Regions from separate parts of the Leuconostoc kimchii IMSNU 11154 genome, predicted to be linked through region 2. Evidence: riboswitches for the same ligand, from Rfam matches in the RefSeq annotation. Region 2 holds a riboswitch; each other region holds the start of a gene.

Region 1 (3,182 bases), 490 kb from region 2:
GCTGAGCGATCAAATTGATCGCTTTTTTTGTTTCCTTTTTTTGATGGTGTACGCGTATAATAATCTTTATTAGGAGGAAAATATATGAATATTACCCTTGAACCTTTTTCACAGGAAGCAATGCAACACGTTTATGATATTGAATATGGCAGATTAGCTGATCGCACTTGGATGGCCTTCAATGGTCCCTATTTTCGTGACCCTATCCCAACATGGCATGAATTTCAACAAAAAGCGTACCATTTAATTAATAGTACGCATCATCGCTTAATTTATTTTAACCATCGGATTGTCGGTGAGGTTTCTGCACATTGGGCTGATGGGAACCTGCAACATTGGTTAGAAATTGGTATCATTATTTATCAAAAAAGTGATTGGGGTAAAAGTATTGCCACCAGTGCGATAAAAATTTGGATATTAGATCTTTTCGCACAACATGACCAACTGCCACATATTGGTCTCACAACATGGTCTGGTAACGCCGGAATGGTACGTGTAAGTAAAAAAGCAGGTTTTGTACATGAAGGTACTATACGACAAGTACGCTATTGGCAAGGTCACTATTACGACTCTATCAAATATGGTATTCTGCGTACTGAGATAGTATCAAGTAGGAAGTGAGCTAAACGATTCATCCACTCGTTTGAAATGTATTTCTGTCATTTCACCTAATTGAGTCGTGCCAATTGTTTGCAGGCGATAGCGGTAGTCACCTGGTTCAAACAATCGCTTTCCTCGTCCGAGTAATACCGGCACAATTTGTACCCATAACTCATCAACCATATGCGCTTCAAGTAATGGTTTTAAAATGCCACCACCACCAATAATCCATATGTTACCACCAGATTGTTGTTGATAACCTTTAATAATCTTTACAATATCTCCTGAAACATAGGTGACATCTTTTATATTCTCATGCTGGCCCCGTGAAAAAACAACTTTTTCTTTGCCTTCATAAAGTATTTCGTCACCCATAAGTTGTTTGGTCATGTCAAAAGTTTTTCGACCCATGACAAATGTGCCAACTGTTTTTTCGAACGCTTCATAAGTTGACTGATTATTTAAGTTCGTGTCGAACAACCACTGCAAATCATCGTTTTCATCGGATAAAAAACCATCCAAACTGATTGCGCCATAAAAAACAACGTGTCGCATGATACACCTCTTTCTTTTTTAGCATCACAATTGACTATACTTCATGTTAACATAGTTGCATTAATATAAAATATATGTTAAATTTAACCTGTAGTTTAATATTAACAATCTGGGGTGCCGCGTGGCTGAGAAACACCCATTGAACCTGATCTGGCTAATACCAGCGAAGGGAGAATTGCTTTTTTGATGTTGTACTAGGCAAACTCTTGGCTCATAAATGAACCAAGAGTTTTTTATTTGCCTAGAAAACATCTCAAGAGGATGATTTCAATTTTAAACCATTTTGTATACCAGACATAAAATAACAACTACAAAAAAATTCTTGGAGGCATAATACTATGCAAACTATTTCAAAGTCAAAATCAACGCGTTGGGCACTTCGTGACGTGTTGCTACTGGCATTCGTCGCTGTTTTTATTGGATTTATCTTTTGGGTTCTTGGTCCAATCTATAATTTATTATCAGCTGCCCTAACGCCCTTGGGCTTAGCACCATTTGCAAATGAACTACTACTAGGTGGTTGGATGATGGCTGCACCACTGGCCAGCATTTTGATCCGCCAAGCTGGTGCTGGTGTCTTAGGTGAAGTTTTCGCTGCTGCTGTTGAAATGTTACTTGGTGGCCAATGGGGTGTCGCAACTTTGCTATCTGGTCTTGTTCAAGGTATCGGTAGTGAAGCAGGATTTGCTGTCTTGGGCTACAAAAACTGGGGATGGCGTGGTATTTTTGCCTCAGCAATCACAGGTACAATTGTGACATTTATCTGGTCTGCTGTCCGTGATGGCTACGGTTCTTATCACATTGGTCTTCTAATTGCCTTATTCTTAACACGCTTTGTTTCACTTCTATTCTTTGGTGGTGTGTTAGTTGTTGCCATTCAGAAACTGATTGAAAAGGCTGGTGTTTTGCATCGTGACTGAGTTAGTGGTTGACCATGTGAATTTTGCTTATCGCGAAACACCAGTGTTAACCGATATTTCACTTAAATTGCGACCTAACAGTTTCAGCTTGCTTGTCGGTCCAAGCGGTAGCGGTAAATCGACATTACTTAAATTACTATCTGGTTTGTACCCAACATTTAGTGATGGGTCATTAACTGGTAACTTAACGCTAGATAATTATGATGTTCATGACATTGTACCTTATCAGCGTGTTGCACACATTGGCTATCTTTTTCAAAATCCTGCACGCCAATTTGTCATGAAAACACCCTTTGAAGAACTACGATTTAGCCTTGAAAATTTACAGGTTAAACCTGAAGAAATTGAACAACGTATCCTAAATGCACTAGACAGTGTCGGTATGACAGCTTTTATGCATCACGATTTATTACATTTATCTGGTGGTGAAAAGCAAAAAGTTGCACTGGCTACCGTTTTAGCCGCAGACAGTGAATATTTATTGCTAGATGAACCGTTTGCAAACGTCGATCCCACAGCAAGATTACAACTGATTGATGTCATCAAATCCTACCAACGTCAAGGTAAAACAATTTTAATCACAGATCACGATTGGAGTGGTTATGCTGATGCCATTGATGATATCTTTGTTATGACAGCTGGTCGCTTACATCATGCATTGCCAGACGAGCGACAACAGATTTTGACAAAATTACCAAACCAACCCGTGCTTCATACGTCTTTGCCTACTGAAAAAAAAGGCATTCTGACACTTGAATCTGTCACACTTGAAAGTGGTCAGCGGACACTGTTATCTCGCACGACACGTTTATTTCCAAAAGGCAAAAGAATCCTTATCACTGGACCAAACGGCGTTGGTAAATCAACCCTACTATCTGCTTTGGTTAAATTATACCTTTACGGTGGTACGATTACTTACCAGCAAGAAAATATTGCAAAGCGTAAAATAGCTAGGCATGTACAAGACGTTGCACTCGTTTTTCAAAATGCTGAACAACAATTCGTCGCCATGACCGTGCGCGAAGAATTAGAACAAGCGCAATCATTAAGCCGCTTCCCTGAAATTTGGCATAATGATCAACTGACACAAGTGTTAACACAGTTAAA
Region 2 (3,182 bases):
TCATTTCCCACAGATGTGAGTTGTTGTGTCACCATATCTGGCGTCACCATTTGAACATCCTGGACGCCAATGGTGTTTTGAGCAGTAACTGATACAATCACATTCGCGCCATATACGTGGTGTGCAAAAAATGTTTTTAAATCAGCAGATACGCCTGCACCACCGCTAGAATCTGTACCAGCAATTGTCATTACTTGTGGGGTTTCATTAGCCATTTTGAACCTCCGAACGTATGAATTCTTCTAATTCATCCTGTTTAATTAAATATAATTCATCCAACACTTGATTGGCAAAATATCCAGGTGTTTTCACTGTTTGACTTGCTCTCACACCTGCTAACTTCATCATTGCCATAGCACGAGCAGTGTTCTCTACGGTCACTTCATCGCTATTAAACATCCCCACCAAAGCGGATAAGGCATCACCTGTCCCAACATTTGTCGCTAAAAGTGGCACATCAACAGCAATCATTTGAGTTGTATGTCCGTCACTGATGACATCTGTTTGACCACTGAGCGCAATAATAGCGCCTGTTTTTTGCGCAGCCAAGCTGGCAATTTTTTGGACGTCACCGTTTCCTGTGGCATCAATCCCATGACTCGTAAAATCAATTCCTGCAAACCACGCGATTTCGGCAGCGTTACCACGAATAACATTAACTTGTGAGTCAGTCATCACAGCTTTAACTGGTACACTTCTTGAAGGGATACCAACAGCAACAGGATCCAAAACCACAACTTTTTTGGCTTGATTAGCTATTTGAATGAGTTTAATTGTTTCAGGTAGTTCTGACCGTCTCCAAGTCCCTGTATTGACGACCACAGCATCACTGATAGCTACCAAGTCATTAAACTCGTCAATTTCACGTGCCATAATTGGTGAGCCTCCCACAACGTTAACGACATTGGCAACAAATTGTGGCGTCACATAATTTGCATAGTTAAAAACTAACGGTGTTTTTGATTTTAATTCTAATAAATCCATTATTTTACCATCCTTTAATCTTTCGTTACTTGATTAATATGTTTCACTGTAGCTTGTCTAATAGTTTCGTTTGTTTCATAAACTTTAAAAAGATGTATCCCAACATTGCACCGACTACGGCTGCCGGCAAGAAGAACGGAACATAAAAATAAATACTTGGTACTTTAGCGTGGTAAAGATAGTTCATCACTGGTACTGAAACAATCGCTGAAACGATCCCTGTTCCAATGATTTCGCCAATAACTACAGCAATATACTTACCAGTCAGACGATATAAAATACCGCCAATAGCGGCACCAAATATGGCACCAACGATAGCCAAAATCGTGCGACCAGCTAAAATCATACGCAACCCACCTGTTAAAAATGCGATAGCAACTGCATACCATGGCCCGAGAATGACGACCGTTATGACATTAAAAAAGTGTTGAAAAGGTGCCATATTAGGCAATACGACAACACTTGACGTTGCAAATGATAACGCCGTGATAACGCCGGACAACGCGAGTTTACGCAATACCTTATTCGTTCCTATACCTTGTCTCATTTCCAAAATGATCTCCTTTTGTCTAAAAAATGGTTCGCACTTTTTAACATAAAAAACTGTTGACTGATTTTCACAAAGGAAAAACAGTCAACAGTTATAAAAGTAGGCATCATTATGCTGTAATTTCATATTTGTCAACGTATCTCCCTTCGCACGCATTATCGTGATCAGGTTCAATGAGTATTTCTCAGCCAAACGGCACCCCAGATAAAAATATTAGTTTATGCATTTATTGTAGACCAGAATAGTGCCCTATGCAAGAGGAAATTATCCCCACCATGTTTGATTATCAAAATCCCGCATCTGATGTGTCAGTGATAATTGACTTTCTGAAGTGACATGTGTGTAACTTGTTGTATAGGGATTTTTCATTAATTGTTTCATCTGCGTATAGTTATCACTCACCAAATAATCAGCCAATGCCGAATGATCGGGCCAAAAACTCCACAACATGAACTCAGCCTTACCTTGGCTATTTTGTGCCAAAACAGCATCATCAGGTAGCAATTGTGTCACCAGTTCATCTTGATGACCTTTAGTTTGAAAGGCTATTTGATGTATCACTTGACCTTGCAATAATCCAGAAATAATCACGCTATCAAAACTAATAGGCCGTTGAAACTTATCGACTAAATCCGGATCATCTAAAATTAACATATTTGTACCAGCCAGTTGCGACTCTTTGGCCAAATAAAAACAGTTTGTTGGATGCATCGATTGCAAGGCTAAAAGTTCAGCAGGTTCTTGTTCTGGCGCTAACACTAAATTAATTTTCATAAAAAAGGCTCCTTTAGTGCGTTGACAACATTTGGTGATAGCCGTGTTTGATTTGATAAAATAAATGCCTGTACACCGGCAAACGTTGTCAAATCAACAGTTGTTGTTACCAAATTTGCAGCGCTTAATTTTTTAGCAAAGGTAATGTCTGCTAAGGTAATTAACATCATACCCCACGTATCATTCAAAATGAGTGATTCCCAATGATTATTGAGTAAGGCTTCAGCGCGTTTAAAACGACCGTCTTTGTTAATAAAACTACGTAAATCTGTTGGATTTAATTTTTCAGTCATTTTAACCTCTTGTATGTCTGAACTTGATGATAGCGTGTACGCTCAAAAGCGTAATATTTGACCAAAAGGCTTCTGGATACTTAGCGTTTTTTGGGGTGGTAGTAACCAGTACACATGCTTAAATTTTGTTTTTAACTGACTTTTTTCACCTTCACCATCAGTTAGAATGATGACAACGGTCTGCATCGGGTTGAACTGGCGTTCTAACAAGGTATCAAAAATACATTGAAATGTTGTCCCACCGCCTGCATGTCGTACCCACTTTGTCACTTTTTTAATATCGTGAACCTGTGTATCAAAAGAGAAAACACGCACGTCAGCATCAAGTTGTTGTGTTAGCTGTAAAACAGTGGCCAACATCTGCCCGACTTGCTGGTTAGAAATCGAGGCAGAATTATCAATAAAAACAGCAACCTGTGCATCATATGTACTAATTTCGCCTAATAAATCTAAACGATAAGCTTGTCTTCGATTAAACCGTGCACGAGATGACTGACGTTTATTCGGCATTTGACTTAACCCCATACGTAACACTGATCGCCAATGACGTTTCGGTACGACAATCTCATCAATTTGTTGTT
Region 3 (3,182 bases), 750 kb from region 2:
TGACAACATTGAGTCGATAATACGACCTTCAGGTGCCATGAATTGATCATTTGGTTCTTTAATTGGTAGTAACCATTGACGATTAGTCGTTTCAAAGACATCTTGGAAACGATTCGAAGCTGTTTCATCTGGACCAAAGCCGCGGAAATTCGTTGGGTTTAGCTTGATGAGGTCTCTAATATAACCACCTAACAAAATAGCATCTTGCGCTAAATCATTACCAGGTACTTGACGATCAACGAGATAATCATTAATATCTGGGAGATTAAGTGGCTTAACGACACCAGCGTTTGTCACGCTGTTATTAGCCATACGTAATGACTTTTTAGGTAATACTTCTTGAATTTCTGGGGCTAAATGACCAGCTTCATCAAATAATTCCTCAGGTTGGTACGACTTTAGCCAATTAACCAAATCAGGGATATATTCAGGATGGTTTTGATCTGCAGGGATTGGAATTTGGTGAGCACGGAATGAATTTTCAATCGGTTGACCGTCCCAACTCTTAGGACCAGTCCAGCCCTTTGGTGAGCGCAATACAATCATAGGCCATGTTGGCCGTGTGACTTCTTCGCTACTTTGGCTTGCAGCAGTCGCACGAATAGCTTTAATTTCCTCAAAAACGGTATCCATTGTGTGGGCCATTTCTTCATGAACTTGCATAATAGGCTTATCAAATGAACTAACAAAATAGGGATGCCAACCGAGGCTAGTAAAGTATTGTGTTAGTGTTTCATCAGTTTCACGTGACAAGACAGTGGGGTTAGCAATCTTGAATCCGTTAAGGTTTAAAATTGGTAAGACTGTCCCATCGTTTTTAGGATTTAAAAACTTATTGACATGCCAAGAAGTAGCTAACGGTGCAGTTTCAGCTTCACCATCACCAATGACAACAGCAGCAACTAAGTCAGGGTTATCAAGAACCGCACCAGCACCGTGAAGGATAGAATAGCCTAAAGCACCACCTTCATGAATTGACCCAGGTACTTTTGGATCAGCGTGTGATGCAACACCGCCAGGGAATGAAAAACGTTTGAACATTTTTTGCATGCCAGCAGTATCTTGTGTGATTTCTGGAAAGGCCTCAGTATAGCTACCATCTAAATAAGCATTTGAAATCATGACTTGACCACCGTGACCAGGTCCTTCAACGTAAAACATGTTCAAGTTGAATTTATTGATTGCACGGTTAAGGTGTGCATAGATAAAGTTTTGGCTTGTAATTGTTCCCCAGTGACCAATCGGATGAATTTTAACCTGATCCGCTGTCAGTTCTTCTCTAAGTAGTGGGTTATCCAATAAATAAAGTTGACCGACTGATAAATAGTTAGTAGCTCGCCAGTAAGCGTCTAGATGATCAAGATAATTCTTTGAGTCAATACTCATGTTAGTTAAGTCCTCCAAATTAATATGATTAAAGTAAAATGCACAGGGCAATCGTTGTAAAAAATATCGCAAGAAACACAGAAAAAATTACTTTGCAAAGTATTTTGAAAAATTTATCATGCTATGATGCCGTCATTATTTTTACAAACCTATCGTATAGGTTATTTATATAAAAGTCAACACCAATATGTTAATTGGTTCGTACCAATTAACATATTGGACTTTATTTATATCGTGAAAAAGCGCACAGTGGAGAGGATTTTTACATATCAACGCTTGTTTTAACATTGATAATAAGTTGCATATTGTCAATGTGATGTGGTAGAATCAGTTTGTTATTAATCGATTAATTAACATACTAGGGGTGCTTCACAAGAAGCTGAGAGAGAAGTGATAGTCTTTGAACCCTTTGAACCTGATCTGTTGCAAACAGCGTAGGAAAGTGTGAAATATAAAGGGCCGCTAGGGTGCCATTATAGATAGACATACTATATCTAGAGCGTTTGCAGTATCAAAAATGATTGCAAACGCTCTTTTTCTATGTTCTAAATTTTAGGAGGAATATTTCTTGAGAAACCATGTATTCTTGGCAGCACCATTTAAACAACTATTAACCCATGACAAAGTCGTTGATTCACAAAGTATGAGTTTAATTAAACAGGTGATGCAACTACTTGAAGAAGCAGACTTTGTTGTCGATAACGCGCATCAACGTGAGGGATGGGGTCAACATATGATGACCCCAGATGAATGCACCATGGCAGATTTTGAAGCAATAAAAAAATGCCATCTGTTTATGGCATTTCCGGGGTATCCAGCATCGCCTGGTACACATATTGAAATAGGCTGGGCTTCGGCATTTGATAAACCAATTGTCTTGCTCTTACAAGAAAATACAACCTACGCTTATCTTGTGAGAGGTTTAGGAACTATCAGTCGCGTCAATTATTTATATTACAAAGATACTGCAGATTGTTTATTAAAAATTAAACAATTTTTGAATGACAAATAATGATTGTACGTCATCACAGAGGAGGAAACGAAAGATGTCAACGTATGAAAATTTTGATAGCGCCTATATGTCTGTACTTAATGACATTTACAACCACGCTGACTTTTTTAATCAACCTCGAGGGTTTCAAAGTCGCGAAAAAATCGCCTATCATTTTAGGATTAATCAACCAGTACAAAGAGGCATTTATAATCAAAAAAGAAAATGTAATATTATATTTAATTTTGCCGAAGTATTATGGTATTTAACAGGTAATAACCGCTTAGATTACATCAGCTACTATAATAAAAAAATGCCAGATTATTCAATGGATGGCCGTATTTTAACAGGTACTGCCTATGGATCGAAATTGTTTAATGATAAAGGTCAACAATCAAGTCAATGGCAAAATGTTAAAGATTTATTAATCAAAGATCCAGATTCTAAACGTGCAGTATTACAAATTTTTGATGGCAGTGAGTTGGCTATTCCAAACAATTTAGATGTGTCGTGCACTTTGGGTCTACAATTTTTTATTCGAGATAATCATCTAGATATGATTGCTTATATGCGAGCTAATGATGCTTTTCGCGGTATTGTGAGTGACGTTTTCTCATTTACCTTTATTCAAGAATTGATGGCGCGTGAGCTCCATATACCAGTAGGAAAGTATTATCACAGTGTAGGCACCATGCACATCTATGAACCTGATAATTTATGGGTAACGCATGTGTTAGAGACGCCAAACGAAGCACAATTTAAATTTCCAGAGATGCCACTCGAAAATAATTGGGATATGATTCAA
Region 4 (3,182 bases), 870 kb from region 2:
TTAAAATTGACTGTAGCGTATTTGAAAATTGTATCATTGTTTTCAAATCAGGACTTTTGAGAGCACCTAACGCAAACACTTTGGCATAATCCATCAAATATACATAGTCTTGTACCATATAATATTTGAACTTTTTAACTGGCAAAGTACCCGCGCCAATTTCTTGCACGAATGGATGTTTTAGATTAGCCTGCCAAATATTGTCGATTTCCGTTATAATTTCTTGACTAAATCCCATTTTCACTCCTTTTTAGTGTGTGCCCAATCTACAATAAACTGTGCTAAAGCTTGACTATATTTTACTAAACGTGCCACTGAAATACTTTCGTCAACTGCGTGTGCATGACGTAAGTCACCCGGTCCATAAATCACAGCTGGAATGTGTGCATCACCAAACCAACCACCATCTGTTACACTTGTTGAAACAGAAACTTGCGTTTTCTTTTCAAAAGTAGTTAGATGTGCGTTTAACAACGTTTGTACTGCAGGATGTTTTTCATCCACCTCTAATGCAGGGAAAATTTCACCGCGATCTTCAATCATTGAATGTCCACCCCATTCAAAGGTGGGTAGATGATCTCGCAACCATGGATCTGCTTGTGCTAATCGCGTAACAAATGATTCAACTTCTTGTGTGACAGATTGATAGGTTTCATTTGGATAAAAATGAACGGTTAGCCATAAGCGGGCTTCGTCAGCAATAAATGCTGCATTTCTGCCGCCCTCAATTACTGCTGGATTTATTGTATTCGTACCAGCAGGGAAGCCAGGATAACTTTTTGTCACTGCCCAATCACGTTCTAGCTCCTGTAAACCAATGATTAACTTGGCCATCTTTTCAATAGCACTCGCCGCCCTTAATCCACCACCAGCATGAATCATTTCACGGCGTAAACCATCATGGTAGGTTTTATCACTTTTAATTGTCACCCATCCTGTAATAACACCGCCTTGTCCTTGGATCTCTAAATCACTCGAATCGGTTACAAGTGCAAAATCTGCTATGTAGCCATGTTCAATTGTTGATTTCGTTCCCGCCTCACCAACTTCTTCCCCAATGACTGATTCAAAAAGCAGCTTTCCAGGCAACGAAATATTTTGATCGTGCAAAATTTTCAACGCAAATAATGCAGCAGCAAGCCCACCTTTCATGTCTGATACACCGCGGCCAATAATTCGATCATCACGAACGGTCGCTTTAAAAGGTGTAAAAGTCCAACTTTCATTCGGGTTTAACGCAGCAACATCCATATGCCCATTAATGATCAAACTTTGATATGCTGGATTGCCCCTTTTGGTTCCAACAACAATATCATCATTATCGTATAACGCCCATTGGTCAATACTAAAACCCAAAGAGCTTAAAAAGTCAGCGACAAAATTTTGTGCTTCCCGCGTATTTCGTGCGGGTGGTGCTGGTGTTTCGAAAGCAACCAGATTTTTTACTAAGTCCAATAGCTCGTCTTGTCGTGACTCAATTTGTTGATTAACTTTTGTTAAATCCATGCTTCACCTCCACAAAAAAGCACTCTTGCCAGCGGACAAAAGTGCTCCAAAAAATGGATTTAATATATGCGTTACAAATCAGTTAATGTTGCAACACAAAACACTTTCCTACGCTAGTCCAAACTAGTTCAGGTTCAAAGGGTACTTCTCAGCCATGTGGCGCCCCTAGTTCAATTGATTATAGTTTATTTTGATAAACTTGTCAAAAATTCTTCCTTTTTTCAATTTGTTTGATACCATATTTGATTAAACAGGCATAAAGTAATAAATTGCATCACTTAATAATACTCACCATAGTTCAAACGCAATAATTGTTCATAATGCTTATATAGAATAGCAAAGCGGTTAAGGTTTCTCTTTTCCCATGGTTTAGGATGACCACAGAAGTGCAAAATAACTGTATTTTCAATAACCCATGGTAAATCAATACTCCCTAAACTTTTAGTAAAATGCACGATATTATCTCGTGTATCGTAATTCCAAATCTCCTCAGGAATACTCAAAATATGATCACTATACAAATAATTCAATATATCTTGATCTGGTAATATTAGTCTTTTAGCATAGCGATCAATGGCCGAAGTAATATCGTCTAATTTTACCTTTTCTCTCATTTTATTTAAGTCCATTAACATCACGCCAGAATTAAAATACTTATTTTTATTTTGAAATCGTACGTTGTTTATAGTTTGACTAACGCCTGTTAAACCATTGTGACTAGCTGCTGCAATCATCTGATTCTTCATATCTAGCGTCCATAAAGATCTTATTGGGTTAATCACTAAAATATCAGGATCTAAATATAAAATACGTGTCAACGTCTTCGGTAAGTATTCTCCACACAAAAGCCTGAAATACATTTCAGCTGGATATTGTTTCAATACAGGTGCTGATGACCAAACATCGACATCTACATGAACCATATGTAATTGATAACCTAATTTGCTAACGAATGCTACTAATTGTTTGCTAGACGATTCTGAAATAGCATGATGTGCTAGCCAAATGTCGAACTGATCATCTGTATTGGTTTGCTTAATTGATAATAACATGACTTTAAATTGCGTGAGATAATTGTCATCTAGTGTTGTTAATATATTGATTGTTGCCATTTCTCATCTTTCCTATGAATATGTCATTGTTATCATAACAATACGCGATAATTCCTCCTTTGTAAAGCGTCAAATGATCAATAGAGAGATGGTATTTGTTAGCAAACAAAGTAACAGAGAAACATTGCAAAATGATCGCACAATGTTTCTCTGTTACATATCGGTTAATTTATTTTTCTGAATGCCTTCGTTATCAAAATTAGATTTGTTGAGCCACTTTTCCATCCTGTTTTTAATACTAGGCCATTCATAATCAGTAATCGAAAACCAGGCTGTATCTCTATTTCTATTTTTGTATACCCACATATTCCTAAAAATACCTTCGAAAGAAAATCCCAAACGTGTAGCAGCGTGCTTTGATGCTTCATTACAGTCATCACACATCCAAACATATCTACGATATCCTAGTTGATCAAATACATACGTCATTAAAAGGAACTGCGCCTCAGTGGCAATTTTTGTCTTTTTCATTGAATCAGAATAAATAACATAACCAATTTCAAGGCTACCGTTTTCTTGATCAATCGCAACTAATGCAAAACTTCCTAATACTTTCTGAGTTGA

The links. A riboswitch is a leader RNA that binds a small molecule or an ion and turns the genes downstream of it on or off. The one in region 2 is predicted to bind thiamine pyrophosphate.
Region 1: it holds a riboswitch for thiamine pyrophosphate, as region 2 does, so the genes downstream of both, LKI_RS08030 (ECF transporter S component) here and thiW (energy coupling factor transporter S component ThiW) in region 2, are expected to answer to the same signal.
Region 3: it holds a riboswitch for thiamine pyrophosphate, as region 2 does, so the genes downstream of both, LKI_RS09250 (nucleoside 2-deoxyribosyltransferase) here and thiW (energy coupling factor transporter S component ThiW) in region 2, are expected to answer to the same signal.
Region 4: it holds a riboswitch for thiamine pyrophosphate, as region 2 does, so the genes downstream of both, LKI_RS01105 (acetylornithine deacetylase) here and thiW (energy coupling factor transporter S component ThiW) in region 2, are expected to answer to the same signal.

The regions. Positions count from the first base shown of each region.
Region 1 covers NC_014136.1:1,475,733-1,478,914, reverse strand. The annotation lists gene LKI_RS08040 (GNAT family N-acetyltransferase) at 85-621, shown strand; gene LKI_RS08035 (dihydrofolate reductase family protein) at 607-1,155, opposite strand; TPP riboswitch at 1,256-1,345, shown strand; gene LKI_RS08030 (ECF transporter S component) at 1,494-2,075, shown strand; gene LKI_RS08025 (ABC transporter ATP-binding protein) at 2,068-3,182, shown strand, end outside.
Region 2 covers NC_014136.1:986,139-989,320, reverse strand. The annotation lists gene thiD (bifunctional hydroxymethylpyrimidine kinase/phosphomethylpyrimidine kinase) at 1-215, opposite strand, end outside; gene thiM (hydroxyethylthiazole kinase) at 208-984, opposite strand; gene thiW (energy coupling factor transporter S component ThiW) at 1,028-1,531, opposite strand; TPP riboswitch at 1,659-1,747, opposite strand; gene LKI_RS05385 (hypothetical protein) at 1,799-2,308, opposite strand; gene LKI_RS05380 (hypothetical protein) at 2,305-2,601, opposite strand; gene LKI_RS05375 (vWA domain-containing protein) at 2,644-3,182, opposite strand, start outside.
Region 3 covers NC_014136.1:1,737,302-1,740,483, forward strand. The annotation lists gene LKI_RS09245 (phosphoketolase family protein) at 1-1,386, opposite strand, end outside; TPP riboswitch at 1,737-1,844, shown strand; gene LKI_RS09250 (nucleoside 2-deoxyribosyltransferase) at 1,955-2,398, shown strand; gene LKI_RS09255 (thymidylate synthase) at 2,433-3,182, shown strand, end outside.
Region 4 covers NC_014136.1:117,343-120,524, forward strand. The annotation lists gene tenA (thiaminase II) at 1-238, opposite strand, end outside; gene LKI_RS01105 (acetylornithine deacetylase) at 241-1,506, opposite strand; TPP riboswitch at 1,595-1,683, opposite strand; gene LKI_RS01110 (glycosyltransferase family 8 protein) at 1,785-2,618, opposite strand; gene LKI_RS01115 (GNAT family N-acetyltransferase) at 2,772-3,182, opposite strand, start outside.